DNA from 3 places in the Microbulbifer sp. Q7 genome. Region 1 is predicted to be linked to each of the others. Evidence: predicted binding sites of a transcription regulator. Region 1 holds the regulator's gene; each other region holds the start of a gene.
What was found. The regulator LexA, encoded in region 1, represses DNA repair genes until DNA is damaged. The targets are predictions, from matches to a motif close to ACTGTNTNTANANACAGT.
Positions count from the first base shown of each region.

Region 2: imuA (translesion DNA synthesis-associated protein ImuA) is a predicted target of LexA. The motif match lies at 2,173-2,190, and genes of this name have one in related genera.
Region 3: recN (DNA repair protein RecN) is a predicted target of LexA. The motif match lies at 2,038-2,055, and genes of this name have one in related genera.

Region 1 covers NZ_LROY01000002.1:871,897-876,063, reverse strand. The annotation lists gene AU182_RS09300 (DUF6763 family protein) at 1-238, shown strand, start outside; gene AU182_RS09295 (TIGR00730 family Rossman fold protein) at 343-993, opposite strand; gene lexA (transcriptional repressor LexA) at 1,209-1,817, shown strand; gene AU182_RS09285 (hypothetical protein) at 1,905-2,159, opposite strand; gene AU182_RS09280 (DUF6586 family protein) at 2,278-2,811, opposite strand; gene topA (type I DNA topoisomerase) at 2,875-4,167, opposite strand, start outside.
Region 2 covers NZ_LROY01000002.1:231,825-235,991, reverse strand. The annotation lists gene AU182_RS06715 (hypothetical protein) at 32-217, opposite strand; gene AU182_RS06710 (NAD(P)/FAD-dependent oxidoreductase) at 221-1,426, opposite strand; gene dcd (dCTP deaminase) at 1,438-2,007, opposite strand; gene imuA (translesion DNA synthesis-associated protein ImuA) at 2,229-2,969, shown strand; gene AU182_RS06695 (DNA polymerase Y family protein) at 3,099-4,167, shown strand, end outside.
Region 3 covers NZ_LROY01000001.1:1,339,980-1,344,146, forward strand. The annotation lists gene AU182_RS05460 (1-acyl-sn-glycerol-3-phosphate acyltransferase) at 1-192, opposite strand, end outside; gene recN (DNA repair protein RecN) at 359-2,011, opposite strand; gene grpE (nucleotide exchange factor GrpE) at 2,304-2,915, shown strand; gene dnaK (molecular chaperone DnaK) at 3,047-4,167, shown strand, end outside.

The DNA.
Region 1 (4,167 bases):
CATCGAAATCCAGTACCTGGACGGTTCACTGGGGGAAATCGACTTTCAAAGCTGGCCAAGGCTGCCGGTGATTGGCGCCGCGGAACCGGAAAATGCCAATGCCGGTTACGGCATCCTCGCGGAAGAAATGCAGGACGAAGAAGACTCAGGGTTCCGCAGCCCGATTCTTTCGCCGGTGCAGAGCGCCATCGACAGGTTGGAGGGCGACTCGTTTCCAGGGACCGACGATTCCTTCTGATCTCGAAACCGGTGATCGCGAAACCGGCCGCAGGCTTGCAGCCTCCCCCAGCAGATAGTGTCCGCAGACAGGGGCCGTTGAAATACCGATAAATGGGCGATGGATTAACGGGCTTCCCCGTCACACTCGCGGATAAACTCGATTATGATCTGTGCCGCTTCATCGACGGTGTCTACCAGCGTAAACAGGCTCAGATCGTCGGCATCAATACAGCCGCGCGTCAGCACGGTATTGCGCATCCAGTCCACCAGCCCTGCCCAATATTGTTTCCCCACCAGAACAATGGGGAAGCGCCGGACCTTGCGCGTTTGCACCAGCGTAAGTGCCTCAAATAACTCATCCAGGGTGCCATAGCCGCCGGGCATGGCAATAAAACCCATCGCGTGTTTGACGAACATAAATTTACGCACAAAAAAATAGCGAAAATTCAGGTTGATATCGAGATAGGCATTGGGCAGTTGTTCGTGCGGCAACTCGATGCTCAACCCGATGGATTCCCCAGACTGGCAAAACGCACCGCGATTGCAGGCCTCCATAATTCCCGGCCCACCGCCGGTTATCACCGGCACCCCTTCACGGGCCAGCAACTCCCCAAGGCGTAGGCCCTCCTGATATTCTGCGGCTTCTTCGGGAAACCGCGCACTCCCGAACACGGTCACCGCACCCTTGAGGGTAATCAGCCGCTCGATGCCATCCACGAGTTCAGACTGAATACGCAGCACTCGCCATGCTTCGGGCATTTTTGCATCCAGCATATGCCTGCTCCTTATCCGTATGCCTGGCGAAGCGCATGGGCAATGTCAGCGATACACACCAAACCCCATACACCAAACCCGCTTACAGTCTAGCAGTTCCCGCAATCCACCCGGCGTTTGCGGCTTCAGCAAATCTGTATATAATCACAGCAACTGTATAAAAATACAGACCCCGGGAAATCGGGATGGAAGATCTCGAATAACAGGAACTGCCCATGACAAACCTCACTGCCCGCCAGGCCCAGGTACTTGCGCTGATCAAAACGTACCTGGACGACACCGGTTACCCCCCCACCCGCGCGGAAATTGCCCAGGAACTCGGCTTCCGCTCCCCCAATGCGGCGGAAGAACACCTGAAGGCGCTCGCGCGCAAGGGTGCCATCGAGATGGTCGCCGGCGCCTCCCGTGGTATCCGTATCCCCGACCACCACACCGGCCTTCCCATTGTCGGCCGTGTTGCCGCTGGTAACCCGGTGCTGGCAGAGGAAAATATTGAGGAATATTGTGAGATTCCCGCCGAGTTTTTCCACCCTCCGGCGGATTATCTACTGCGGGTGCACGGTATGAGTATGAAGGATGCGGGTATTCTCGACGGCGACCTGCTGGCGGTGCAGCGGACTGACAACATTCGCAACGGCCAAATCGTGGTGGCGCGAATCGAGGACGAAGTGACAGTGAAACGATTCAAGCGCCGCGGTAACCAGGCGACGGTTCAGCTGTTGCCGGAGAACGAAGACTTCAATGTAATTGAAGTTGACATGCGTGATCGCAACTTTGCCATTGAGGGGTTGGCTGTGGGTGTTATCCGGCAAAACCCGGTTTGATAAACGTGCAGCGCACTACGGCAAACGCCGACGCATAAAAAAACAGGGCCTTGGCCCTGTTTTTTTATGCGTCCGAATCAACCGGCATCAATGGATCGTGTGCTCGGTCAAATCCACGTCCTCTTCTTCAAAAGGCTCTGGCTCCAGGGCATTGATTTCCTGTACCGCTTCGATACCTGCCTCCAGCATGGCGCGCGCAATGGTCACTTTGTGCTCACGCAGAAAATCGAGGCTCTCGGCAGAAAAATGGATACGCACCAACGGATCATCTTTGTGACCAGCACGCCGCAGCGCCACATCACCATTGGACAACTCGATGATTTCGTAGGTCTCAGAAGACATTCATCTCTCCACTTATCTTCCCGGGAAGCGCCTGCCACCAGCCGGCGCGATTTTTGGCAGTGTATCACAGGGAGGGGTGATTAATCAGAGGACAGACCCGAATCCAGCTCGGGTGGGCTTACCACTCCTGCCCGTGGGCCCGCTGGCGCACTACCAGCTCGTTCAGCGCGCGCAGCCACTTCATCAGCAGATCCCGGCTCAGGGGCTCAGGGGCTGCTCGGTCAAGCTGCTGCACAGGGATCAGGGTCTGCACGCCCGCGGCGCCTTCAGACTGAGCCGCTTCCGTACCTGCCGGCCGCCACAGGGCCTCCCAGGCGGCCTGCATGCCCTGAAACCAGCTTTCCGGGTTTTCCGACAGGCTCACCAGCTCATTGACTTCGGCGCTGAACTTACCGCGCGCTGACACCAGTTGCGCCAGTGCCTGCGCAGTATCCGGCTCGGCCCCGGCTCGGAACCCCAGCTGGAGCTGCTGCCCCTGCTCCGCAAGAAATGCTTTGTAGGCCCGCCACAGCTGCATCAGCGCCGCTTCCTGCAAAGCACTTTCCAGCAGCGCCTGCTGACTGTCTGCCGCCTCACCCGGGACGGGGGCCTGGAGGATCAGCTGGGCTTTGCGCAGTGCTGACGCAACGCTACCGGTATAGGGATTACTCAACCTGCATACTCCCTATTTCTCCCTGTTTCTTACAACGACCTGCTGAGCAGAGTAACCGGCCAATTACTTGGCCGGGGATTTTTTAGTGGTGGCCTTTTTCTTGGCTGGTGCCTTTTTAGCGGCCGCTTTTTTAGCCGGTGCTTTTTTCGCCGCAGCTTTCTTCTTGGCGGGTGCTTTCTTCGCCGGCGCGTCTACCTGCCATTTGCCATCGCGATAGAAGGCCTTCCAGCCGGTGGCCTTACCCTCTTCCTCGCTCTGGACATACTGCTCCTGAGTCTTGCGGCTGAACCGCACCACCGTGTCGCGGCCTTCGTTGTCTTCCGTGGGCGCCGAAAACAGGAAGCTGTATTTCGGGTCGATCTCGTCCTTGTGTGGCAGCAGTTCCTTCACCAGCGGGGCGCGTGTCTCACGGTTTTTCGGGAACTGGCTGGCCGCCAGAAACAGACCGGAGGCACCGTCACGCAGAATGTAGGTATCGTCCACTTTTTCGCAGGGCAGCTCCGGCATGGGTACCGGATCCATTTTGGGCGGTGCCGGCTGGCCGCTCTTCAGTAGCTTGCGGGTGTTCTTGCAGGTCTCGCTGGTACAGCCGAAGTACTTGCCGAAACGGCCGGACTTCAACTGCATATCCGCCCCACACTTGTCACACTCGATCAGCGGACCGTCATAGCCCTTGATCTTGAAAGTGCCTTTTTCCACTTCAAAGCCGGGGCAGTCCGGGTTATTACCGCAGATGTGCAGCTTGCGCTGTTCATCCACCAGATAACTGTCCATTGCCGTGCCGCACTTGCCACAACGGCGCTTCTCGCGCAGCTGGCGTGTTTCCGCCTCTTCATCTTTATCGGCGTCAACGGCTTCTTCACCAGACACCAGGTTCATGGTGTTGGTGCAGCGCTCCTTGGGGGGCAACGCATAGCCGGAGCAGCCCAGAAAGACGCCGGTTGAACCGGTGCGGATCTGCATATGGCGGCCGCACTGGCTGCACTCAATGTCCGTATCCGTGGGCGAATTACGGCGCATGCCGCCTTCTTTATCCTGCGCCACTTCGAGACGCTTGCTGAAACCGGCATAGAAATCATTCAGCAGGTCTTTCCAGCCCCGCTTGCCCTCTGCAACCGAGTCGAGGGACTCCTCCAGGCTGGCGGTAAATCCGTAGTCCATCAGGTCGGTAAAGCTCTCGCTGAGGCGATCAGTGACGATGTCACCCATTTTCTCCGCGTAGAATCGACGGTTTTCCAGACGCACGTAACCGCGATCCTGGATCGTGGAAATAATGGATGCGTACGTCGATGGACGGCCAATACCGCGCTTTTCCAGCTCTTTTACCAGCGCCGCTTCGCTGAAGCGCGCGGGAGG
Region 2 (4,167 bases), 640 kb from region 1:
CCTGCCGGCTTTTTATTTACAGTAATTTTAATTACAGCAACTCGGTCTTGGTTTTTCCACACCGTTGGCAGCGGTACTCCGTGACCAGCTTCCCCTGCTTCACATCAAACTTGCGCTCGGTGACGACCACCCACTTGTGAAACCCATCACGGCACAGACTGCTGCCCTTGTGTTTTTCCCAAGGGGTTTTGCGCTTGAATGGCAATACATCACCCATTGATCAAACCTCCCCACCGGCGGCATGGGCAGATGCCCAGGCCCATTGAAAATTAAATCCGCCAAGCCAGCCGGTGACATCCAGCACCTCACCGATAAAATACAGCCCCGGCTGCTTCATGCTTTGCATACTACGCGACGACACCTCGTTGGTATCCACGCCTCCCAGGGTAACTTCCGCGGTGCGGTAACCTTCGGTACCTTCCGGGGTCAGCGTCCAGGTCTGTAGTTTTTCACCCACTTCCCTCAGAGCCTGCTCTCTGTACTGCTTGAGCGGTTTGCTTTCCAGACCACTTCGCTGCAGGAAAAACTGCACCAGTTTTTTACTCCATAACTCCGTCAGCACCGTATGCAGAAAGCTCTCCTGCTTTTTGCCGCGCTGTTCGCTGATCCAGTCCGCGAGATCCAGCCCCGGCGCCAGATCGAAGGTCACCGGCATACCCTCTTTCCAGTGGCTGGAAATCTGCAGAACCGCCGGGCCACTCAGGCCCTTGTGAGTAAACAGCATCTGCTCGTGGAAGTGGCCCTCGGCGCAGCTGGTATTCACCGCCAGTGAGGTACCCGGCAATTCCTGCTGCCGCGCCAGCGCGCGCTTATTCAGGATAAACGGTACCAGCGCCGCGCGGGTGGGAATAATGTTGTGGCCGAACTGCTTGGCAATATCGTAGCCAAAACCGGTAGCACCCATGGTAGGGATCGACAGTCCGCCGGTGGCGATCACCAGGGATTCACACACCACCTTGCCGAGGGAGGTGTGCACCTCAAAGCCTTTCGCTTGCGCTTCATCGAGAGGCTCGATGCGCTGAATTTCACAGCGGGTGCGAATCTGGGCTTTCGCCTCACGACACTCCGTCAGCAGCAGGTCGACAATATCCCGGGACTTGTTGTCACAGAATAACTGACCAAGAGTTTTCTCGTGGTAGGGGATACCGTGCTTTTCTACCAGCGCAATAAAGTCCCACTGGGTATAGCGGGCCAGGGCGGATTTACAGAAATGGGGGTTTTCGCTGTAGAAGTTGTCCGGCGCCGTGTACAGGTTGGTGAAGTTGCAGCGGCCGCCGCCGGACATCAGGATTTTTTTACCGACCTTGTTGGCGTGGTCCAGCACCAGCACGCTGCGGCCACGCTTGCCCGCCACCGAGGCACACATCAGGCCGGCGGCGCCGGCGCCGATGATCAGTACATCGGTCTGGGTAGGAAGGTCTGTCATTCGTGGTCAGATCAGGTCTTCGGCAGGGTGACGCCGCGCTGCCCCTGGTATTTGCCACCGCGATCCTTGTAGGACACATCGCAGATTTCATCGGATTCGAAGAACAGCATCTGTGCCACACCTTCATTCGCGTAGATTTTCGCGGGCAGGTTGGTGGTGTTGGAGAATTCCAGGGTCACGTGGCCTTCCCACTCGGGCTCCAGCGGGGTCACGTTGACGATGATGCCGCAACGGGCGTAGGTAGACTTGCCCAGGCAGATGGTCAGTACCGAGCGCGGAATGCGAAAGTACTCCACGGTGCGCGCCAGCGCGAAGGAGTTGGGCGGTATGACACAGTAGTCGCCCTCCACATCCACAAAGCTGTCTTCATCAAACGCCTTGGGATCCACGGTGGCGGAGTGCACATTGGTGAAAATCTTGAACTCGCTGGCACATCGCACGTCGTAGCCGTAGCTCGACGTACCGTAGGAGATCAGGCGGTCACCCGATGTACCGTGACGTACCTGGCCCGGCTCGAAGGGCTCGATCATGCCCTCATTTTCAGCCATGCGACGAATCCACTTATCGGATTTGATGCTCACCCTTTCCCCTCACTTGTTCATTTCTGGCGGTCATTTAAAGAGGCCGAATCATAGCCGGTTTGCCCTGTGCAAAAAAGTATCACTGATTGCCGTCGAATTCAGCGCGTACAGGCCCGATGTGGGCTTGCCGACACTGGATGACTACTGTATAAATTGCCAGTAGATACTGTATGCACATACAGCCAACCCCTGTCAGACCACCCGTGTGGAGCGAGCCAATCGTGAACAGCGCCGAAAACTTTTTGCAAAACAAGCAGTTAGCTCAGCAGGCCAGCAACGAGCCATCTATCCCCCCAGGGCAAGAGCGGCCACGGCCATTGCAGCAGTTGCTTGCCCGCCCGGACATCTGGCAACTGGCCAGCGGCCAGCGTCGCCCGCGCACCGGTATCAGCACCGGCTACCGCGGCCTGGATGCACTGCTGGCCGGGCACGGCTGGCCCCGCGCCGCCACCACAGAGCTTTTGGTCGACAAGGCCGGTATTGGCGAGATGTCCCTGATACTCCCCACCCTGGCAGAGCTCACCCGCCAGGGGCGCATGGTGATACTGGTCAACCCACCACACATTCCCTATGCCCCGGCACTGGCGCAGGCCGGTGTGCAGCTGGAAAAACTGCTGATCCTGCACCCCAGGGGCCAGCGGGATCAGTTATGGGCGGCGGAACAGTCCCTGCAGTCCGGCGCCTGCGGCGCCCTGATCCAGTGGCAGGGCAAGGAAACCCACGCAGACAAAGACCTTCGCCGCCTGCAGCTGGCGGCGCGCGATGGCGATTGCCTGCACTTTCACTTCCGCCCCGGCTCCTGTGCACAAACCCCATCGCCCGCGGCCCTGCGCCTGCAACTGAAGAGCGACGGCGAGCAATTGGCACTGCATTTGTTCAAACAGCTGAGCGGTAAATCCGGCCAGCGCCTGCACCTGGCGCGCAACCCGGACCTGGTGCGGCAGGACCAACCGCTCCACTGAATCGACGGTACGCTCTCTGATGGATGCGCTGCGCTTATCCACCCTACGCACAACCACCAGTAACAATGCCGTAGGGTAGATAAGCGCAGCGCATCTACCAATTAACCAGGCTCCGACGGAGACTCCAACATGCTCTGGCTTTGCATTCAGCTCCCGAAGCTGCCCCTGGAAGCGCTGGTGCGCGCCCATCGCGCCGGCGACGACGCCCCCCTGGCAGTAACCCAGAACAGCCTGATTATTGAGGCCAATAACGCCGCCTATACGCACAATATCGAGCCCGGGCTCAGCATCGCCACCGCCTGCGCCTACTGCACGGAACTGCAGCTGCTGGACCGGGACCGGGAGCGCGAGGAACAACTGCTGCAGCACCTGGCCCAGTGGGCCTACAGCTTTACTCCCGTGGTATCACCACGCAGTGCCGAAAGTGAAAAGAATCAGCCCGATAGCAATTTCGCCTGCCTCTATCTGGAAATCAGCGGCAGTCTCAAGGCCCACCGCGGCCTCGCCCCCCTGTTACAGCAACTGGGCAAGGAACTGCACAAGATGCGCATCAGCCACAGGATGGGGTTGGGCCACAGTCCTTCTGCTGCACACCTGCTCAGCCAGCTACCGGAGCATCGTCAGTGGCTGGCAGAAACCCGAAGCGCGCCCACCCCCCAGCAGTGGCGGCAGTGGATCAGCTTCGCCCCCAGTAAATTCCTGGACTGCAGTCACAAGGCCATTACCAAGCTGTACGCCTGCGGGATCAAGCGCGTCAGCCAGCTACTGGCCATCCCCCTGTCTGAAGTAGGTGGCCGCTTCGGGCGCAGTTTTATCGACTACCTCGCCCGCCTGAATGGCACCCGCCCGGACCCGGTACCCAGTTTCGAGCCGCCGGCAGAATTTGATAGTGAATTATTTTTCCCAAGCCCACTGGATAACAGTGAGCAGCTGCTGTTTCCTGCCGGACGCCTGGTACGGGAGCTGTGTCGGCAGCTGCAACGCCGCCAGTTGTACAGCCAGCGACTGTGCTGGACGCTTGATTACGGCAGCCGCGGCAGCCAGCAAGTCACGGTAGACATATCCCAGCCCCTGCTGGATCCGCAAAGGCTGATCGCACTGACCAAGCTGCAGTTTGAGCGCGTGGAACTGAAAGAACCCGTGCAGGCACTAACACTCAAATGCCAGCAACTACAGGCTATAGAAAGCCACAGCCTGC
Region 3 (4,167 bases), on a different contig from region 1:
CTTGAGGGCCGCGAGGATGAAGAAGTAGCCATCCCAGTTAGATGTGTGGGGGGCGGCCAGCAGTACGTACTTTTTCAGCTTCAGCGCGCGCTCATCCGCGACGATTTTCCAGCCGTGCAGCTTCAGCAGCAGCCGCGCCACCAGGCGCAGGACAGGTGTAACGATGGGAGTATTGAAAATGGTTGTTTGCATGGTGCGACCGCGTTCTTTGCCCGTCAGTGTAGTTGGATTCCCACCCGGCAGGAGGATGGTTCGGGGGCGCGGAAGTATAAGGTGAATTTTATGCCACATGCGGTCAATTTCGGCCCGCGCAGGGTTTGCGGACCGAAAATCTGTGACTGGCAGGTTTTGAGGAGCGTCAGTTGCGGCCGAGCATTTCTTCCGCGTGGGCCAGGGACTGGGCCGTGGTCTCGCCCCCCAGCATGCGCGCGATCTCCCGGCAGCGCGCTTCATCCTTGAGCTCACGCAGTGCCACAAAGGCATTGTCACCATCGCTGTGTTTTTCCACCAGGTATTGTCGATGGGCGCGCGCCGCTACCTGTGCAAGGTGGGTCACGCAGATGACCTGCCCGCGCTCGCCCAGCTGGCGCAGCAGCTTGCCGACCACATCACCGGTGGCGCCGCCGATACCCACATCGACCTCGTCGAACACCAGCGTGGGGGTGCGCGAGGTCTGCGCGGTGATCACCTGGATGGCCAGGCTGACCCGTGATAATTCGCCACCGGAGGCAATCTTGCCGAGCGGGCGCGGCGGCTGGCCCGGGTTGGTGGCGATCAGGATTTCCACTTCTTCGAGGCCGGTGGCAGAGGGTTTGTCCAGCGGGCTCAGTGCCAGTTCCACACGGGCGTGGGGCATGGCGAGGTCGGCCAGCTGGGCATTGACGGCCTCGGCGAGCCTGGTGGCGGCGGCCGCACGCAGTTTGCTGAGTTTGCCGGCGCTGGTGCGGAATGCCTGTTCCAGTGCATCGCACTCGGCAGCCAGTTTGTCGAGGGCATCCGGCGCGCCGATTTCCTCAAGCTCCTGCTGCCACTGCTGTTGCAGCTCGGGCAGCTGCGCAGGCTGTACCCGGTGTTTGCGCGCGATGGAATAAATCGCCGAGAGGCGCTCTTCCACTTCGGCCAGGCGTTCCGGGTCGATCTCAAAGCGGTCGATATGCCGCGACAGGGTGCTGCCGGCCTCTTCGATCTGGATGCGCGCGCTGTCGAGCATCTGCGCCACTTCTGCCAGTGCCGCACTCTGCTCCGGCATGGCGCCCACCAGTTGCAGTGCGCGGTGCAGCTGCTCGGCAATATCGCCTTCCCCGCCATTGAGTAGTGCGGCCAGCTGGTAGCTGCCATTCAGGATATCGCCCGCATTGGCCAGTTGGCGCTGCTCACTTTCCAGCTCTTCCAGCTCGCTGGGCTGGAGGTTGAGCTGTTCGAGTTCCTCCAGTTGGTATTCCAGCAGGTCCCGGCGGGCTTGGGTTTCCTCGGCGCTGTCGGCCAGTTTGCGGTAGCGGCGGTACTGGTCCTGCCAGGTTTTGTAGTGAATACGCACTTCGGCGCTGTGGGCTTCGGCGTGGGCGTATTCGTCCAGCAGGCGCCGGTGGGTGTCTTTCTTCAGCAGCGACTGATGCTCGTGCTGGCTGTGGATATCGATCAACTGCTCGCCGAGGGTGCGCAGCTGCATCAGGGTTACCGGCTGGCCGTTGATGTAGGCCCGCGAGCGGCCATCGGCACTGATGGTGCGGCGCAGGATCACCTCGCGCCCGGCATCCATTTCCTGTTCCTCGAGCCAGGCGCGCGCCTCGGCGTGCTGGGCGATATCGAAGGTTGCGTGAATGTCTGCGCGCTTGGCACCGGCCCGCACCAGCTCGCCATTGCCACGGTCGCCCAGGGCGAGGCCGAGGGCATCCAGGGTGATGGATTTGCCCGCGCCGGTCTCGCCGGTGAGGGTGCTGGTACCGGGGCCGAATTCCAGTTCCAACTGGTCGACCAGGGTGAATTGGCTGATAGACAGGTGTAGCAACATGAGATTATTTTCGTGGCTATCCGAATAGTGGTTGTTTATACAGTATATGGCCGCCCCCTTTCAATCATCGCGGGCGCTGAATGTGCGTGAATCAGCTATCGCAAGCGTCCGCTCCCCACACTACCCTGACGTTTGCCCCCGTGTTGCGCCTGCGTGTGGCCACATCCTCTTGAAGTGACTGGCGCAGCCCCCATATAGCCTTGCATTCCCGGCGCCGGAACAGGTTCCCGGGCAAGTTTTACAACGATTTGACCAATTGGCAGTAGACCGACGGACACAGACGGAGAAAGCAGTGGCCAAAGAGCGCAGCGAAGACGAACAGATTGAGACCGGCGAACAGGCCGCCGAGGTGGAAACCCCGGATGCGGAAGAACAGCACGCGGCCGAAGAGGCGCTGGCGGAAGAGCTGGCGGCTGACCGGGATGCGGATAAAGAAGCTGCTCTGGAGGAGGAAATCGCCTCCCTGCACCAGCAGCTCGCCGATCATAAAGACATGGTGCTGCGCGCCCAGGCTGAGGTGCAGAATGCCCGCCGCCGCGCCCAGCAGGATGTGGAAAAGGCGCACAAGTTTGGTGTGGAGAAGCTGATCAAGGAATTGTTGCCGGTTGTGGACAACCTGGAGCGTGCGCTCTCCACCATCGACATCAGCGATGAATCGCAAAAAGCGGTGGTCGAGGGTATTGAGCTGACCCAGAAGTCCTTTATCGACACCCTGGTGAAAGCCGGTGTGGAAGTGGTCAATCCGGCGGGTGAGCCCTTTGATCCGGAACTGCACCAAGCCATGACCCAGGTGCCCAATGGGGATGTGGAGCCGAACACGGTGCTCGACGTGTTCCAGAAAGGCTATCGCCTGAACGGCCGCCTGGTGCGCCCGGCGATGGTCGTTGTCAGCAAGGCGCCGTAAGGCGGATTTCTAAATCGCTGCTCGCGGTGCCCTTGAAAACCCAATGGCGGCACCAATATAAGCAGCAACCGAATACAAATGTGCGCAGCCAGGGTGAAATCCGGCGCGCAGCAAAGTGAGGAATCAGATCCATGGGAAAAATCATCGGCATCGACCTGGGTACCACCAACAGCTGTGTGGCGGTACTGGACGGCGACAAGGCTCGCGTAATTGAAAACGCGGAAGGCGATCGCACAACCCCTTCCATCGTTGCGTTCACCGACGACAACGAAGTGCTGGTGGGCCAGTCCGCCAAGCGCCAGTCCGTGACCAACCCCACCAACACCCTGTACGCCGTCAAGCGCCTGATCGGCCGCAAGTTCAAGGACGACGTGGTACAGAAAGACATCAAGATGGTGCCTTACTCCATCGTTGAAGCCGAAAACGGTGATGCCTGGGTAGAGGTGAAGGGCGACAAGAAAGCTCCGCCGCAGATCTCTGCTGAAGTACTGAAGAAAATGAAGAAAACCGCGGAAGACTTCCTCGGTGAGAAAGTAGACGCGGCGGTAATCACCGTGCCGGCCTACTTCAATGACTCCCAGCGTCAGGCCACCAAAGACGCCGGCCGTATCGCCGGCCTGGACGTCAAGCGCATCATCAACGAGCCGACTGCGGCAGCGCTGGCCTACGGCATGGACAAAGCCGGCGGCGACCGCACCATCGCGGTCTACGACCTGGGTGGTGGTACTTTCGATATCTCCATCATTGAAATCGCCGACGTCGATGGCGAGAAGCAGTTTGAAGTGCTGTCCACCAACGGTGACACCTTCCTCGGTGGTGAAGACTTCGACCTGCGCCTGATCGACTACCTGGCAGAGCAGTTCAAGAAAGAACAGGGCATCGACCTGAAGGGCGATCCCCTGGCCATGCAGCGCCTGAAAGAAGCGGCGGAAAAAGCCAAGATCGAGCTGTCTTCCAGCCAGCAGACCGAAGTGAACCTGCCGTACATCACCGCAGACGCCACCGGTCCCAAGCATCTTGTGGTCAAACTGACCCGCGCCAAGCTGGAAAGCCTGGTGGAAGACCTGGTCACCCGCTCCCTGGAGCCGGTAAAAACCGCGCTGGCCGACGCGGACCTGTCTGCTTCCGGCATCGACGAAGTGATTCTGGTGGGCGGTCAGACTCGCATGCCGCTGGTGCAGGCGAAGGTGACCGAGTTCTTCGGCAAAGAGCCGCGGAAAGACGTGAACCCGGACGAAGCGGTTGCCGTGGG